DNA from 3 places in the Cyanobium sp. ATX-6F1 genome. Region 2 is predicted to be linked to each of the others. Evidence: predicted binding sites of a transcription regulator. Region 2 holds the regulator's gene; each other region holds the start of a gene.
The links. The regulator NtcA, encoded in region 2, controls nitrogen genes in cyanobacteria. The targets are predictions, from matches to a motif close to GTANCNNNNGNTAC.
Positions count from the first base shown of each region.

Region 1: cynS (cyanase) is a predicted target of NtcA. The motif match lies at 2,973-2,986, and genes of this name have one in related genera.
Region 3: AAF143_RS17205 (P-II family nitrogen regulator) is a predicted target of NtcA. The motif match lies at 2,347-2,360, and genes of this name have one in related genera.

Region 1 is NZ_JBCEBF010000002.1:117,560-123,320, reverse strand. It holds gene AAF143_RS10435 (Crp/Fnr family transcriptional regulator) at 1-339, shown strand, start outside; partial or broken gene AAF143_RS10430 (molybdopterin oxidoreductase family protein) at 336-2,470, opposite strand; gene cynS (cyanase) at 2,467-2,922, opposite strand; partial or broken gene AAF143_RS10420 (NTP transferase domain-containing protein) at 3,118-3,518, shown strand; partial or broken gene AAF143_RS10415 (GTP 3',8-cyclase MoaA) at 3,674-4,743, shown strand; gene AAF143_RS10410 (hypothetical protein) at 4,750-5,199, shown strand; gene AAF143_RS10405 (hypothetical protein) at 5,205-5,411, shown strand; gene AAF143_RS10400 (hypothetical protein) at 5,508-5,761, shown strand, end outside.
Region 2 is NZ_JBCEBF010000001.1:677,259-683,019, reverse strand. It holds gene pth (aminoacyl-tRNA hydrolase) at 1-147, shown strand, start outside; gene AAF143_RS04255 (DUF3146 family protein) at 144-401, shown strand; gene AAF143_RS04250 (RuvX/YqgF family protein) at 379-852, opposite strand; gene AAF143_RS04245 (DUF3084 domain-containing protein) at 849-2,060, opposite strand; gene ntcA (global nitrogen regulator NtcA) at 2,161-2,901, opposite strand; partial or broken gene AAF143_RS04235 (cob(I)yrinic acid a,c-diamide adenosyltransferase) at 3,210-3,759, shown strand; gene dcd (dCTP deaminase) at 3,759-4,352, shown strand; gene AAF143_RS04225 (thermonuclease family protein) at 4,415-4,927, shown strand; gene thyX (FAD-dependent thymidylate synthase) at 4,954-5,676, opposite strand; gene AAF143_RS04215 (thioredoxin domain-containing protein) at 5,718-5,761, opposite strand, start outside.
Region 3 is NZ_JBCEBF010000003.1:946,292-952,052, forward strand. It holds partial or broken gene AAF143_RS17190 (cytochrome c biogenesis CcdA family protein) at 1-401, shown strand, start outside; partial or broken gene AAF143_RS17195 (cytochrome c biogenesis protein ResB) at 434-1,741, shown strand; gene queF (preQ(1) synthase) at 1,729-2,142, opposite strand; gene AAF143_RS17205 (P-II family nitrogen regulator) at 2,491-2,844, shown strand; gene AAF143_RS17210 (TlyA family RNA methyltransferase) at 2,879-3,760, opposite strand; gene purB (adenylosuccinate lyase) at 3,858-5,153, shown strand; partial or broken gene AAF143_RS17220 (DEAD/DEAH box helicase) at 5,299-5,761, opposite strand, start outside.

The DNA.
Region 1 (5,761 bases), on a different contig from region 2:
CTGACACCGGCCGATCCGCTCCCGAAGGCGGGCGAGGGCGTGGGCGACTGGATGCTGGAATTGCTGCTGATCCGTCACCTCAACCAATGCGAGCAGCGCCTCCAGGCTCTGCTGACCCTGTTGGTGCTGCGGTTGGGCCGACGCAACGGTGCCTGGTACGAACTGCCCATGCGCCTGACCCACGAACGCCTCGCTGAACTGATGGGTAGCACCCGCGTCACGGTCACCAAGATGATGTCGCGGTGGCGGGAGACCGACCTGGTGGAGTACGGCGATGGCGGCAGCACGGGGCTGCGCCTGGCGCCGGCCTTGATTGAGTCGGAGCGCCTAGTGGCCTAAGCGTCCACCGGCTCGAGGCACACCGCCGCCGCCTTGAGCTCGGGCTGCTTGGAAATCGGGCAACCGAGCTCGTGCATCAGGCGATTGGCCTCACAGGGAGTCGCCTGGGCTGCCCCCCAGTGCATCGGCAGGAAGACCGTGCCCGGGCGGATGCGCCTGGTGATCGTCACCGTGGCCGTGAGGCTGCCCCGCCGGGAGCTGATCAGGGCCAGGCCACCCTCACGGAGGCCGGCGAGCTCGGCATCGTCGGGATGGACCTCCAGCAGCGGCTCCGGTTCCATCGCCAGCAGACGCTCCACCTTGCCGGTGCGCGTCATCGTGTGCCACTGGCTGAGATGGCGGCCCACGGTGAGCACCAGGGGGTAGTCGTCGTCGGGGGGCTCAGCCAGGCCAAGGGGTTGATCGGCCAGAAAACGTGCCCGGCCGCTGGGGGTGGGGAAGCGGCCCTCGGTGTACAGGCGGCTCACACCACCACCGGGAGGGGTGCCCAGGGGGAACGGCCACTGCTGGGGGCCGTGCTCGGCCAGCAACTGGTGGCTCAAGCCGCCCTGGTCGCAGAGCCGACCGCGGGTGCAGGCGGTGAACTCGTCGTAGACCTCGGCGCTGGAGCCGTAGCTGAACAGCTCGACGAACCCCAGGCGGCGGCCCAGCTCGGCGAACACGGCCCAGTCGGGGCGGGCTTCACCGGGGGGCGCTCGGAAGGCGGAGCAAAGGGTGACGCGGCGCTCGGAGTTGGTCATCACCCCCGCCTTCTCACTCCACTGGGCCGCCGGCAACACCAGGTGCGCCACGGCTTCGGTTTCGGTGCCCACGTAGGCCTCCGACAGCACCACCAACGGGCAGCGGGCGACGGCGGCGCGCACCCGATCGAGGGAGGGCAGACTCACCAGCGGGTTGGTGGCCGCCACCCACCACAGCCCCAGCTGATCGCGCTCCATCGCCTCGATCTGCCGCCACACATCCAGCCCCGGTTCGGCGGAGATGGCGCCCGGGGCCAGGCCCCAGTGGCGCTCCAACTCGGCCCGGTGCGTCGGCTCGGCCACAGCGCGGTACCCGGGCAGCAACTGGGCCAGGCCCCCCGCCTCACGGCCGCCCATGGCGTTGGGCTGGCCGGTGAGTGAAAAGGGCCCCGCCCCCGGCCGCCCGATCTGGCCGGTGAGCAGATGCAGGTTGATGATCCCGCTGACGGTCGCCGAGCCCTCCGCCGACTGATTGACTCCCATCGACCACAGACTCAGCACCGCGCGGCTGCGTCCCCAGAGCTGGGCCAGCTCCTGGAGCTGCTCTTCGCTGATGCCGCAGAGCTGGGCGACCCGGGACGGCGTCCACTCCTGGAGCAGCGCGGCGCAGGCACTGAAGCCCTCGGTCGCTTCCTCGATGAAGCTGTGGTCGATCGCCGCCTGCTTCAGCAGCAGATGGCCGATGCCATGCAGCAGCACCAGATCGGTGCCGGGGTGGATGGCGAGGTAGTGGTCGGCGATGCCGATGGTGGCGGTTTCGCGCGGATCGACGACCACCACCCGAAGCTCATCGGGATCCTGGCGCTTGCGATGGCGCTTGACGAGCCGCTGGAACAGAACCGGATGGCACTCGGCGATGTTGGCGCCGATGACGAACACCGTGTCGGCCAGATCGAGATCGTCGTAGCAGCAGGGGGGCCATCGGAGCCCAGGCTGCGGGCGTAGCCCGACACCGCTGAGCTCATGCACAGGCGGGAGTTGGCATCGAAGTTGTTGCTGCCCAGGGCCCCCTTGAACAGCTTCTGGGCCAGGTAGTAGTCCTCGGTGAGGAACTGACCCGATCCATACATCGCCAGGCCCTGCGGCCCCAGCTCAGCGCGCACCTTCTGGATCTGCCGCACCAGAATTTGGAAAGCCGTCTCCCAGTCGATCGGGGTGAAGGGCTGATCGGTGCGCTCGCGGTACAGGGGCGTGGTGAGGCGGCCGCGGTCGAGCGTTTCACCAACGGTGGCCCCCTTGATGCACACCTGCCCCAGGGAGGAGGGGTGCTGGCGATCACCCCGGGCCGTCCAGCTGCCATCCGGTTCGGCCGGGGGTTTGAGATCGAGGCCGCAACCCACACCGCAATAGGGACACTGGGCGCGGGCGTTGCCGGACTCGGCGCCACTCACCACTTGCGGTAGGGCAGGAACTTGCCATTCATTGTCACCTTCACCCGATCGCCCTTGGGGTCCTCCACCCGATCGACATGGAGGGTGAAGTCGATCGCCGACATGATGCCGTCGCCGAACTTTTCCTGGATCACGTCCTTGAGCGGCAACCCATAGACCTGCAGGATTTCAAAGAAGCGGTAGAGCAGCGGATCGGTGGGAATCACCGGATTGAGGGCACCCTTGAGCGGGTAGGCGGTGAGCTCTTCGAGCAGGGAGGCCTCGAGCTGCAGAGCCGTCAGCAACGTGGAGGCCTCCTGGGCGGTCGCCATCGCCTGGCCATGCAGCAGGCTCGCCACCCAGACCTCATCGGTGCCGATCAGAGCGCCCAGATCAGCGAAGCTCAAACCAAGCCGACGCTTGGCCGCCAGCAGCGTGGTGGTGAGCTCGGAAGGGACCGAAGCGGCGGCCATGGCTGGTGGGAACGGTGGCCGGACCCTACGGAGCGCCCAGGGCCGCTCCGGTAGCAACCGCTACGGAATTGATGGGCTCAGCGCTGCCCCCGGAATGGGGGCGCCATAGGGTGAGCCGCTGCCGCCGTTGGCCTTGGACCCGCGGACCATGCCCCCCTGCGGACCTGCCTGCTCAGTGGCGGCGAGAGCCGCCGCATGGGCCGCGACAAGGCCCTGCTGCCCCACCCGGAAGGGGGCAGCTGGCTGGAGCGCAGCCTGCGCTTGCTGGCCCTGGCTGGCGCCCCGATCACTGTGCTCAGCCGGCACCCCAGCCACCTCGATCTGGCCCGGGCCATCGCCCCCTCCCTGGCGGTGCCCCTGGAGATCCTCGAAGAACCGGCCCCCTGGGAGGGCCCCTGCGGGCCCTGGCCCGGCTGATGGAGCACCACCCAGGTGCCTTGTTGCTGCTCTGCCCCGTCGACATGCCCTGGCTGGATGGCGACAGCCTCGACATCCTCTGCCAGGAAGCGCATCGCGACCCCGGGCAGGTGCTGGTGGCCCACGATGGCGAACGCCTGCAGCCGCTGCTGGGGATCTACCCCGCCGATCGACAGCAGCGGGCCTCGCTTCAGGCGCACCTCGCCCTGGGCCGCCGCAGCCTGCAGGGCTGGCTGGAGGCGGTGGGCGCCCGCAGCGTGCCCCTGCCGGCCGCCCCCTGCGCAACGCCAACGACCCCGCCGCCGCCGCCGCGCTCTGGCCCTAGCGTGCGCCCATGGCGCAAGGTCCCCTGGATCAGCTCGGCCGGCCCCTGGGGGTGCTGCGCCTGTCGCTCACAGCCCGCTGCAACCTGGCTTGCCCCTACTGCTGCCCGGAGGGGGAAGATCCACCTGAGCTGCTCAGCCAGGGCGAGCGCGTTCAGCTCGTGGAGACGGCCGTATCCCTTGGGGTGCACACCCTGCGACTCACCGGTGGTGAGCCCTTGCTGCATCCAGGGCTCGAAGCGCTGATTGCCGCCCTCCAACCCCTGCGCCAACGGGCCGAAGGCGATCGCCGCGGCCGTCTGCGCGAGATCGCCCTCACCAGCAACGGTGTGCTGCTGAGCGCCGAACGGGCCCATGCGCTCAAGGCGGCGGGCCTGGAGCGAATCACCCTCAGCCTCGATGGCAGCGATGGCGCCAGCGTCGCGCGCATGGCCGGGCTGACCGGGGGCCGCCGCCGGAGCGGTGGTGCTGGAGAAGGTGCTCGCGGCCATCGAGCACGCACGCGCCGCCGGTTTTGATCCAGCCACCGGGGCGCTCAAGCTCAACGCTGTGCTCACCCGCGGCGGCAACGGCGAGCAGCTGCTGCCCCTGGCGGAACTGGCCCGGGAGCGGGGGCTGGAGCTGCGCCTGATCGAGTTCATGGATGTGGGCCATCGCAACGGCTGGTCAGCCGATCAGGTGCTCAGCGCCGCAGAGATGGTGGCCCGCCTCGGTGAGCGCTGGCCCCTGGAACCCGTTGGCCGCAGCGCCCACGGCACCGCCAGCCGCTGGCGTTACCGCGATGGCGAGGTCGCACGTTGCCGTGGTGGCCTCGATCAGCGCCCCCTTCTGCGGCGACTGCAACCGCCTGCGCGTCACCGCCGATGGGATCGCCTACGGCTGCCTGTTCGCCACCAGGCGGCACCGATCTGAAACCCTGGCTGCGGCCCGCCCTCGATTCCACTGGCCTGGCAGGCGCCCTGGGGGCCTGTGGGAGGCGCGCACCGATCGCTACAGCGAGGAGCGCCAGGAGCAACAACGAGTCGCGAGCAGCGCCCAAGTCGCGGCCCCACGGGCCGAGATGGCCTACCTCGGGGGTTGAGCGCTGGTGACCCTGCTGCGCTACTTCGCCAAGCTGCGCCCGGGCAAGCAGGTGCTCTGGTGCTATCTGATCTGGTACCTGGTCAGTGCCATCGCGCTGTTCGAGCCCGACCCGTTGCTGTGGCTGAACTCCCTGGGCCTCAGCGTGATCATCGGCGTGGGCCTGATGCTCAGAGTCTCCAGGGATGTCGCTTCGCCAACCGATCGCTGGCAGACCCTGCGACTGTTCCTGATGCCGTTCTGCGTGTCGAGCTTCGCGGCGCTCACCAAGGGGAAGGGCTACGTGCTGCTGATCCCCGGGCGGGGAGAGGTGCTCACCGTTTCCCTGGCCGCCTGCGGCGGATTTCTGCTGGCCTGCCGGCTGCTCAGAAATCGACTGAAGTGTGGTCCCGGCCATCGGACGCTTTTGGACGACCCCTTGACCCCGGCGGCAGTGGAGCGAACCTCTGGGAGCTGAAGCTGGTGAGCCGCCTGCTGATCGATCCCGCCATCAGTGATCGCATCCTCGGGCAGCTTGCTGTGATCGAAACCCCAGAAGCAATGGAGGCCTACCTGCTGCGGGCCCAGGGCCAGGACGACCTCAAGCGCAGGGCCAAGCGCTGCGTCGAGGCGGTCCAGGAAGCGGTCAAGCTCGTGAGCGCCAGGAGCTGGCTGCTTCAGCGGCCTTGAAGCTCGGCTGGTATTCCCCTTGCCACCAACCTCAACAGTCCCGCAGGCCAGGTTGAAGACCAACAGAAGGCCCTTCTGCGTGGGATTATCGGCTGAATGAATGACCTGCGCGAGGGCGATCTGATCGACGAAGACGAGCTGCTGGTCTACGTCAACTTGCTCAAGAACAAGCTGCTCAAATCCAGGCTCCTCCAGCAGCAAGCCGCCAGCCAGAGGAAAGAGGAGTTCAGTGAGTCTCCCGATCTTCAGAGGGAGTTGAGCATCGCGATCACGGGCGCCCTCGACACCCACAGCGCCATGAGCACCGAGGCGCTGAATGAACCGGACTTTTGTTCGGAACTCAAGGTCAT
Region 2 (5,761 bases):
CCGTTGCTGCGTGCGGTGCTCGATGAGGTGATCGCCGGCGTGGAGATCGTCCAGCGACTGGGGCTGGAGCGGGCGGCCACCCGCCTGAACAGTTTTCAGGTGACGGCCGGTGGCAATCTGGCTTCGGATTCGCTTCCACCGCGCTGAGTCGCCTTCCCGCCACCACCGCGCAGCTGCGCGTGCTGCACCAAAGCTTCAGCAGACGACTGCTGGAGGGCGAGGTCACGGCCGGTGGCTTCCATTGGACCTTCAGCTGGGCCTTCGATCGGGGCGAACTCAGCGTTGAGCCCTCCCTGGGGCGGGCTCTGATTCAGGACGCCCTGCTGCGCTTTCTGCTGCAGGCCGACTACCAGCTCGAGCCGGGAGGCGATTACGCCTTCACCGTGCGGGCACGCCTGTAACAGCTCGCCCGTCCGGGATCTGCCGCTCCAGGGGCCACCCCAGGTGACGCTCCAGCAGCAGCTGGGCCACCACGTCATCCCAATCCCGCGGTGGAAGACGCAGGCCTTCCGGCAGCAGGCGCCTCCAGGGGCCGGGAGGTTCCAGTTGCCAGAACCGGTGCCGCGCCGCCAGGGTGCTGCCGCGCTCATCCACCAGGATCACAGGCAGCAGCGGCGACAACCGCGCGCACCAGGCGCCACTGCCGGTGCCGTTGCCGAGCACCAGCGCTGCCAGCGGGTCCTCGGCCTGCCAGTGCTGGATTCGCTGCCAGCACTCCTCTGGTGGCAACACCAGGGCCTCGATCACCCGCCGCCTCGAGCCATCGGTGCGCACCAGACCGCACTTGCTGCGGCCTGGATCCAGGGCCGCCAGGGGGCCGCCATGGGCCCCGTCCGCCGGCGCAGGGGTCATGGGCGGGGAAGGCTGCGCACCGCCGGAGAGGGGCCGTCGATCCAGCGCAGGTCGACGGTGATCGGGTCGGCGATGTCACTGTTGCGGACGGACACGGTTTCCAGGCGAACGGCCAGGCCCGGGGGCCGCTCGCTCAGTTCCTTGCCCAGGCGGTTGAAGCTGGCCACGTCGAACTGCACGCCGTCGGCGAGGGAGCCCTGGCCCTGGGCGCGGGTGAAGGTGGCCGCCATCAGCAGATTCAAGCGACTGCGCACCTGCTCGGGACTGCGCTGGTCAGCCTCGACAACGGTGGTGGCCATCACATCGCCGCGGCGGATCACCTGGCGGTTGGGTCGCACGTCCGGGAAGGCCAGCACTTGCTGTTCGCCGCGCAGCACATTGGCGGCGGAAATGATGCTCACCACCCAGGATCCTGGTTTGGTGATGACACCCTGGAGCCGGGTGATCTCGCTGCGGGGCACCAGCAGGATCTGGCGATTGGCCACCTGGTCCGGCAGCACGCGCTGGTAGGCGACCAGGTTGGCCTGCCGCAGCAGCGCCTTGATCACGAGGGTGGCCTGGGAGGCGTTTTCCAGGTTGATCTTGGCTGTGGCCAACGGCTGGCCGCTGCTGATCACCACGTCCCCCCGGCGCAGATCGATCAACTTCGCTTCAAGCCGTTTCAGTTCCTTGGCGCCCGCCGCGATGCGCTGGTTCACCGTCGCAAGCTCCGCCTCGTTGCGCCGGATGTCCGCGTCCTTGGCCCGGATGTCCTGGCTGAGCAGATTGCGCTGCCGCTCCAGCTGGAGCCGTTGCCGCTGAAGCGGTTGCAGTTCGTTGCGCAGTTTCTGGGCGCGCTGGTCGGCCGTGGCCAGTTGCCCCTGGGCCTGGTGCAGGCCGAGCTCGGCCCGCGCGCTCGCCTGCTGGGCCCGGCGGATCTCCGCCTGGCTGCTGGCCAGATCCCTGCGGCTGTCCCGCAGCTTGCGCTCCAGCTGATCAAGCTGGAACAACCCAGTCCGCAGCCGCTCGCTGACCAGCAGCATCAGCCCCAGGGACACGGCGCTGATCAGGCTGCCGGTGAGCACCGTGATCAGCACCGCCGTGTTGCGGGGACGCAGGTTGAACAAGCTCAGCCGCGCCTTGCCCACGCGGCTGCCGAGGCGGTCACCGAAGGTGGAGAGCACTCCGCCGAGCACCAGCAGAGCCAGGATCAGCAGCCAGCCGGACACGGAACCAAGCGGAGGCTCTCAGTATCCATCCGAATCCAACCCAGCCGAATCGAGCGGGAACGAATCGAGCGGGACAGCGGCGGAGCTGGAGCCGGTGGGCTCAGCTGAACTTCTTGGCCAGGGCCACCGGATCGAACACCGTGATCTTCTTGCGGTCGATCTGCAACAGGCCGGCGTTGCGCAGGTCACCCAGCAGGCGGGTGATCGTGACCCGGGTGGAGCCGATCGCTTCGGCGATCGCCTGGTGGGAGAGGCGCAGGTCAATGGTGATCCCCTCGCTGCCGGGCACGCCGAAATCACGGCAGAGCACCAGCAGGAAGCTCACCAGCCGCGAAGACATGTCCCGGTGGGTGAGGGTTTCGATCATCGTCTCGGTCTGCAGGATCCGCGAGGAGAGGCCCTGGAGCATCAGCAGGCCGACGCTGGCGTCCACCTCGATCGCCCGGCGCACGGAGGTAGCAGGCGCTGTCACCATCTCCACCCGGGTGAAGGCCACAGCGTGATAGAAGCGGTCGGAGCGCTGGCCGGTGAGCAGGGACAGCACCCCGAACAGGCTGTTTTCCCGCAGCAGGGCAACGGTGATCTCCTCGCCCGATTCATAGACCCGTGAGAGGCGAACGGCCCCGCGCCGCAGCAGATAGACGCGCTCGGCGGGGTCACCGGGGAAGAAGATGGTTTTGCTGCGCTCCACCGTTTCCACGCTGCTGCCACTGAGCCCCCGGATCACATCCAGAAGCGTGGGGGTGGGGGCGGATCCAGCCGCGCCTGGGGAGGCCATGCCACTCGTTCCGGAGCTGGGACCGCTGCTATAGCGGCTGAAACCGCGGGTGGCGCCGACCATCAAGGCGGGGAAAGTGGTGAAAAGCTAAAGATCGCCCCTGGCTGCCCCTGTATCAACAGACACCATCGCTCCGCTGGAGGTTTCTGGCTCCTGGGTGCTGGTACGTGCGTTCGCGCTAGGGATGGTGTGCCGTTGCCTTGCCGGTGGGGCCGACACCGCTACATTCAGGGTCCGCCACCCAGGCCCGCCTGCCGCTGCACCCTCAGATTTCAGCTGCCGATCAGGGGCTCAGGCCCTCCAAGTCGCTGGCCACCTCGCTGGCCGCGGCGCCCCAGGCAGAGCGACACCGTGTTCCCCCTTCTGTGCCGATGACCGCCAGCCTGCGCAAACCCGGCCTCGACCACGGTGCCCCCCGTCCCCTGCGCAGCCTGCGGCTCGTGAGCCAGCAGGAAGGTCTGTTGCAGATCCACACGGCTCCGTTCCGCGGCAGCTTCGGCGGAGTGTTCAGCCAGGCGCTGCGCACCGCCGGCCTGGGCAGTCGTGTGCTGATCAGTCAGTTCCTCAAGGGGGTGTGGAGCAGGGTCTGGGGCACAGCCTCTGGCTCTGCGGCCGCCTTCAGTGGTTGCGCCCCGATGTGCCCGGTTGTCTGGAGATCCCCCCGCCAGCGAGCAGGAGCGTCAGGCGGTGCAGGAGGTCTGGGCGTTCAGCCGGGAGCAGTTGCTCGCCGGTTCGGTGGAGTTGATGGTGCTCGATGAGCTGGGGCTGGCGGTCGAACTGGGTTACCTGGAGGCCGCCGATGTGAGCGAGACCCTGGAGCGGCGCCCTTCGCATCTCGATGTGATCCTCACCGGGCCGTCGATGCCGCCGCCGCTGATGGCGATGGCCGACCAGGTCACCCAGTTGCGCCGGGGGAGCTGATGCTTAAGTGCGATCGCTGGATCAACGAACAGGCCGCCGCAGGCTTGCTCGAGCCCTTCCAGCCCACGCTGGTGCGCCATCTCGACCCTGAGAACCGGACGGCTCCGGTGCTCAGCTACGGCTGCTCGTCCTACGGCTACGACCTGCGGCTCTCGCCGAAGGAGTTCCTGATCTTCCGCCATGTGCCGGGCACGGTGATGAACCCCAAGCGGTTCAATCCCGCCAACCTCGAACCCGCCGCCCTGCACCAGGACGAGGACGGGTCCTATTTCATCCTGCCGGCCCACTCCTACGGCCTCGGTGTGGCCTTCGAGAAGATGAAGGTGCCGGCGAACATCACCGTGATCTGCCTTGGGAAGAGCACCTATGCCCGCCTCGGGATCATCGTCAACACCACCCCCGCCGAGGCCAGCTGGGAGGGCCACCTCACCCTGGAATTCAGCAATTCGTCCGGCGCCGATTGCCGCATCTACGCCAACGAGGGGATCTGCCAACTGTTGTTCTTCGAGGGGGATCCCTGCGAGACCACCTACAGCGACCGTTCCGGCAAGTACCAACACCAGCCGGAACGGGTGACCCTCGCCAAGGTCTGAGCGCAGTTCGCGCTTCGGGGGCGGTGTCATGGACGGGGTCTGCGCGCTTCATCCTCGCGGCGTTGCCGCTGCTACTGGCCGCCCAAGGTTCAGCCCAGGCCGCCGTGCCGCTCTCGGTGGATTACTCCGTCAGCCGGGTGGGCGCGAAGGTGTTGTCCGTGGTCGATGGCGACAGCTTGATGGTGGCGGTCCAGGGCAGGCGGCTCAAGCTGCGGCTGGCCTGCATCGATGCGCCTGAGCTCGCTCAGCCCCCATGGGGTGTGGCGTCGCGGGCGGCCCTGAGGGCGCTGTTGCCTCCGGGCAGCCCGGTCCTGCTCACGCCTCTGGGCACGGACCGCTACGGCCGAACGGTGGCCAAGCTGCTCAGCGAGCGGGGCAACGTCAACTGGATCCTGGTGCGGCGTGGTCAGGCCCTCGTCTACCGCCAGAAGCTCAGCCGTTGCGATGCGAAGGCCTTTCTCTCAGAGGAACGGCAGGCCCAGCGCCAGGGGCTGGGGGTGTGGGGCCCGCCGCGGCTGCCGATCGCCGCCTGGGAACGCCGCTGGTGCCGCCGACAGGGGAGGTTGCTGAGCTAGCTCGGCCATGGCCCGTCTTGGCCCGCTCAGGGTGCCAGCCGCGCCTTGTGCAGCCGATTCTTCTCGTACCAGGCGGCAATCTCCGGGGCCCAGGCCACGAAGTGGGGCCAGAGCAGGTCGCAGAGCTGGCGGATCTCCTCCTGGGCGTCGAGCTTGGCCCGCAGGTCCATGAAGTGCAGGAAGGCCCGCAGGCTGAAGCTCACCACGAAGTGCTGGCGGTAGTCGAAGGGCAGGATGCCGCGGGCGTGCTCCTCGGCGAAGCCCGCGTCAAGCAGGTCGCGGTAGCGCTCGGCGGCGGCGCGGCAGAGCGCCAGATCCTTGGCGCGCTCCTCGGCCGTGTAGGCGTACTTCTTGCCCTGGCGGTCGCTGTAGCTGCCCACGGGCCGCAGGTAGAAGACCTCCTCAAGCTCCAGCTCCCCGTTGGCGGCGCGGCGGATGCGATCGCCGGTGTAACGCATCGACTGCACATCGAAGCTCACACCCACCCGGTGGGTGCGGGCCTGCTGCATCACCGAATGGGGAAACCAGCCGACGTTCAGCACGATCTGCCCGTGTTCCAGGGGGCCGTAGTGGCCGCGTTCGCCCCCCAGCAGCCGCTTGACGCAGATTTCCCCAGCCCGGGTCTCATCGGGCCAGTTGGCTCGGTCGGCCGCCACGAAATCCTCGGAGTAGTCCTGGTGCATGGCGGCGTAGACGCACTGCTGGGGGTTGGGGGTGGCGGCGATCAGCTCGACCCGAAAGCGGTTCATGGCGGGGGAACGGGTGGGCTTGAGCGAAGCACGGGGCCTTTTTAGCGGCAGCAATCAGCCGTGGCTGCGGGGACCGGTAACGGCC
Region 3 (5,761 bases), on a different contig from region 2:
GTGGCGGCCCTGGCCCTGGTGATGGGCCTCAACCTGCTGGGCCTGCTGACGTTCCGCCTGCCCACCGGCCCCGACCCGGATCGCTGGCGCCAACGGGTGCCGGCCCCCTGGCGCCCCTGGCGGCGGGCCTGGCCTTCGGACTGGCGGCCTCCCCCTGCACCACGCCGGTGCTGGCAGTGCTGCTGGCCTGGATGGCCCAGAACGGCAAACCGGTGGTGGGCATGGTGCTGCTGGCCTGCTTCGGCCTGGGCCAGGTGCTGCCCCTGCTGCTGGCGGGAACCCTGGCGGCCAGCCTGCCGAGCCTGCTGGCCCTGCGGTCCGTCGGACGCTGGGTTCCGGCGATCAGTGGCGTCGTGCTGGTGCTCACCGGCGGCCTCACACTTCTGGCCCAGCTGCCATGACCTCTGCCTCGCCCACCTTGGTCGCACCGTTGCTGAATGCCCTGGGCCGAGTGGCCGCGTGGATTTCAGATCTGCGGCTGGCGATCGTGCTGCTGTTGGTCGTGGCCATCGCCAGCGGGCTGGGCACCGCGATCCCCCAGCAGGAAAGCAGCGAGTTTTATCACCGCCTCTACGACGAAACCCCCTGGCTGGGGTTGGTGCGCGGGGACGGGATCCTGGCCCTCCAGCTGGATCACCTCTATTCCAGTGACTGGTTCCTGGCGCTGCTGGGCTGGCTGGGGCTGTCCCTGGTGCTGTGCAGCTGGCGCCGCCAGTGGCCGGCCCTGCGCGCCGCCCTGCGCTGGGTCGACTACAGCTCCCGCGCCAGCTCAGCAAGCTGAGCGTGGCGGAGACCGTGGCCTCCCCAGAACCCCAGGCCGATCTCGAACGCCTGGGGGCCCTGCTCACGGCCCGGGGCTGGCGAGTTCAAAGCCAGGCGGGTCGACTGGCGGCCCGCAAGGGCGTGGCCGGTCGGGTGGGGCCCCTGCTGGTGCATGCGGGGCTTGTGGTGCTGTTGGTGGGATCGGCCTGGGGAGCGCTGGGGGGCCAGCGGGTGGAGCGCTTTCTGGCCCCGGGCCACGAGCTCGAGTTGCTCGATCGCCGCGGCGAGGGCCAGCTGACCTTGGTGCTTGAGCAGTTCGGCATCGACCGCGACCCCGCCGGGCGTCCTGAGCAGTTCCGCTCGCGCTTGCTGCTCAAGAACCCCCCAGGCTGATGCCCCAGCCCTGGAGCAACGCGCCGAGATCAGCGTCAACCACCCCCTGCGCCACCAGGGCATGACCATCTACCAGGCGGACTGGGCTTTGGCGGCGATCACGCTGCAATTGGGCAAAAGCCCGCTGCTGGAGCTGCCGCTGCAGAGCTTTCCCCAACTCGGGAATCAGATCTGGGGATTGGTGCTGCCCACCCGCCCCGATGGCACCGATCCCGTGCTGCTGAGCGTGACCAACGAGGCCGGACCGGTGGAGATCTATGCCAGCGACGCCAGCCTGCTGGGCCGGCTCATTCCCGGCGGCGAGGCCCTGGAAGTGAACGGCCTGCCCCTTCGGGTGGCCTCGATCCTGCCCGCCAGTGGCCTGCTGCTCAAGCGCGATCCGGGGGTGCCACTGGTCTACGCCGGCTTCGCCATTGCCCTGGTGGGTTGCGGCCTCAGCCTGGTGGCCACCCGCCAGTTGTGGGCGATCGCGGAGGACGGGCGCCAGCGCCTGCATGTGGGTGGGCTCTGCAACCGCAACCTCACCGCCTTCGCCAGCGAACTGCCGCAGCTGCTGGGCTCCCTGCAGCAGCCTCAGCCGAGATGACGGGTGCCATGGCTGACCCGAACCACCGTGTGCACGTTGCCGCGGGGGTTGAAATCAGCCTCGAGCTGGATCCAGTCGGGTTGGGCCGCCGCCACCAGATCATCCAGGATGCGGTTGACCACCTCCTCGTGGGAGATCGAGCGGTCGCGCCAGCTGTTCACATAGAGCTTGAGCGCCTTGAGCTCAAGGACCCGGGGGCCGGGCTCGTAGATCAGGCGCAGCACCGCGAAATCCGGGTAGCCCGAGAACGGGCAAAGGCAGGTGAACTCCGGCAGGGTGATCGACACTTCGTAGGGACGGCCCGTGGAGGGGTTGTCGAAGCAGATCAGCTGGGCCTGCTCGATCTCCCGCTGGCCGTACAGAGGCGTGGTGGTGAGGGCGCTGGGAGCTGGGGCAGCCATCGATCGGGCGGGAGTGCATCAGGTTCACGATGCTACGAAACGGCCGATTCTTTACAACGATCCCAAAAGAAATCAGCCGAATGTCCGCCGTGGACATCCCAACCGCTTTAGATGGAGAAGGCCCGCAGAGAATCCCTGCCTGCGCCTCGCGTCCATGGACCCGACGCCGGGCCCCAGGCTGGTCGCCGCTCAACGGCGCAGCCAGTAGCAATGGATACACCGGACGTCCAGCACCTGCGGCCTAATGGCAGAAGTCCATTGTTGCAATGGCTGGGCATCCGCCGAACTCCTCTGCTAGGACGCCTCTCACCCTTCCTCTCAGGCACCGTCCTGGGAGACACCCCTGAAATGAATCCCCGGATCCATGAAAAAGTTGAGGCCATCATCCGTCCGTTCAAGCTTGAGGACGTCAAACTCGCCTTGGTGAATGCCGGCATCGTCGGCATGACCGTGAGTGAAGTGCGTGGCTTCGGGCGTCAAAAGGGCCAGGTCGAGCGTTACCGCGGATCAGAATTCACGGTCGAATTTCTACAGAAACTCAAGCTCGAGGTTGTTGTTGACGACGACCGTGTCGACACGGTGATTACCTGCATTCAAGATGCGGCCCGCACCGGTGAAATCGGCGACGGCAAGATCTTCATCACCAACATCGAGTCGGTGATCCGGATCCGCACCGGCGACAAGGACAGCAGCGCGATCTGAGCGCCCCTGAATCAAGGGTCTGCTCCTGTGCCGATCAACCCGAGGGTTGGTCGGCTTCTTTATGGCTCAGGGTGCTGGCCACCAGATGTTTGATGGCGCTTCGATCCAGCGTCGGCGTGGTCAGCGGCGTGTTCGATCCCTCCCCGTTGGATCCAACGCGGTCAAAACATTCGTCCCGCATCCAGAGCAGGTACTCGTGGTTGCCGGCCGGCCCGGTGATCGGTGAGGCCACCAGCCCGGCTGCGCGCCAACCCAGCCGATCCGCCGCTGCGATCACCGCTTCGATCGCATCGACGTGGGCCTCGGGATCCCGCACCACACCGCCTTTGCCCACCCGGGCTCGCCCCACCTCGAACTGGGGTTTGACCAGAAGCACCGCCTCCTGACCCTCTGGTGCCATCAACCCCTTCAGGGCGGGCAACACCAGGGCCAGGGAGATGAACGACACATCGGCCACCGCCAGATCCGGCCTGGGATCGTGGGGCCCGTAGAGCTGCTCGGGCCGCAGGTGGCGCAGGTTGGTGCGCTCCTTGAGCACCAGCCGGGGATCGGTGCGCAGGCTCCAGGCGGTCTGGCCGTAGCCCACATCGATGCCGTAGATCCGCTGGGCGCCGTGCTGCAGGAGGCAGTCACTGAAGCCACCGGTGGAGATGCCCCCATCGAGGCAGATCCGACCCTCCACCTGGATCGGGAACGTCTCGAGGGCCCGCACCAGCTTCTCGCCGCCACGGGAGACGAAGCGTGGGGGCTGGCTCACCTGGGGCTCCAGTTCCAGCGCCACCTCCATGCCGGGCTTGTCCAGCACCCGATCGCCGGCGCGCACCCGGCCGGCACGGATCAGCTGCTGGGCCTGCTGGCGGCTCTCCACCAGACCCAGGGCCAGTAAATGCAGATCCAGCCGGCGTTTTCGGGCCATGGCGTCATCCAACCACAGCCGAAACAGAACCAAAGCCGCAGGCTGCGCCGGGTGGCCTGCCCCATACATTGGGTGCGACGTCGCCAGGCGCTGGCCCTTGATCGAGCGTTACACCCTCCCCGAGATGGGGCGCATCTGGAGCGAGCAGGCCAAGTTCCAGAGCTGGCTGGATGTGGAGATCGCCGCCACGGCCGCCCAGAGCCAGCTGGGGCGGGTGCCGGCCGAAGCCCTGGCGGAGATCAGGGCCAAGGCGAGCTTTGAGGTGGAGCGGATCGAGGCGATCGAGGCGGAGGTGCGCCACGACGTGATCGCCTTCCTCACCAATGTGAACGAGCACGTGGGCGAGGCGGGCCGCCACATCCACGTGGGCATGACCAGCTCAGATGTGCTCGACACCGGCCTGGCCCTGCAGCTGAAGGCCTCGGTGGCGGTGCTGCGCACCGAACTCGATGCCCTGGCCGCAGCGCTCAGGGAGCTGGCCCGGGCCCACAAGGGCACGGTGATGATCGGGCGATCCCATGCCATCCATGGCGAACCGATCACCTTCGGCTTCAAGGTGGCGGGCTGGCTGGCGGAGAGCGAGCGCAACCGCGAGCGACTGGAGCGCCTGGAAACCGTGGTGGCCGTGGGCCAGATCAGCGGCGCCATGGGCACCTACGCCAACACCGATCCCCAGGTGGAGGCGCTCACCTGCGCGGCACTGGGCCTGGTGCCTGACACCGCCAGCACCCAGGTGATCTCCCGCGACCGCCACGCCGAGTACGTGCAGACCCTGGCGCTGGTGGGGGCGACCCTGGAGCGGATCTCCACCGAAATCCGCAACCTGCAGCGCACCGATGTGCTGGAGGTGGAGGAGAACTTCGCCAAGGGCCAGAAGGGCAGCTCGGCGATGCCCCACAAGCGCAATCCGATCCGCAGCGAGCGCATCTCCGGCCTGGCGCGGGTGCTGCGCAGCTACACGGTGGCGGCCCTGGAGAACGTGGCCCTCTGGCACGAGCGCGACATCAGCCACAGCTCCGTGGAGCGCATGATGCTGCCGGATTGCTCAGTGACCCTGCACTTCATGCTGCGGGAGATGACCGCGGTGATCAGGGGCCTGGGGGTCTACCCCGCGAACATGGCGCGCAACCTGAATGTGTATGGCGGTGTGGTGTTCAGCCAGCGGGTGCTGCTGGCCCTGGTGGAGAGCGGCCTCAGCCGCGAGGAGGCCTACCGGATCGTCCAGGAGCACGCCCACAGCGCCTGGAACACAGAAGGCGGCAACTTCCGCGCCAACCTCGAAGCTGATCCGGCCGTCACGGCGCGGCTGGGCCCCGGGCAGCTGGCGGAATGCTTCGCCACCGATCTGCACCAGGCGAACCTGAGCGTGATCTGGGAGCGGTTGGCGATCTGATTCCTCAGGCCGCCTGTTCCGTGAGGCTCCCTTCGCTTGAGCTGGCTTCGGGGCCACTGCTGCCGTTGAGATCATCACCCGTGATCTGGGGCTCTGCAGCTGGGGAATTGGCCGATGTCGTGCCAGGAGTGGGTGGTGGCGGCACGGCCTTGGCCGTGGCCGGATTGAGGCCCGCCCCCACGGGGCTCAGCAGATCGATCGGCTCGCAGACCGGGAAGCGGTTGATCGCCTTGAGGGCCAGTCGGGCCTTGCCGCGCAGCTGCTCGCTGAGGGCCTCGCCGTAGGGGATCTGGGCCAGCAGATCCACCGTGCGGCGCATGATCCGCACCACATCGCCCTCATCGAGGGAGGTGCCCGCGATCAGGTCGTTCCAGCTGGTGCCCTTGGCCCAGGAATGCACCAGCCCCATCAGCTCCGGCTCGTACCAGAGGGGCATCACCACGGCGGCCCGCTCCTGCTGGCGCAGCAGCTCCCGGCGGATGCCGCCCAGATCGTGCAGGGCCTCCTCGGCGGCGGGCGGGGTGTTGAAGGCGCTCCAGAGATCGGGGCGATTCACCTCCGTGGAGATGGCCTCCAGCACCGCCGCCAGCTCGGCGGGTTCGAGCTCA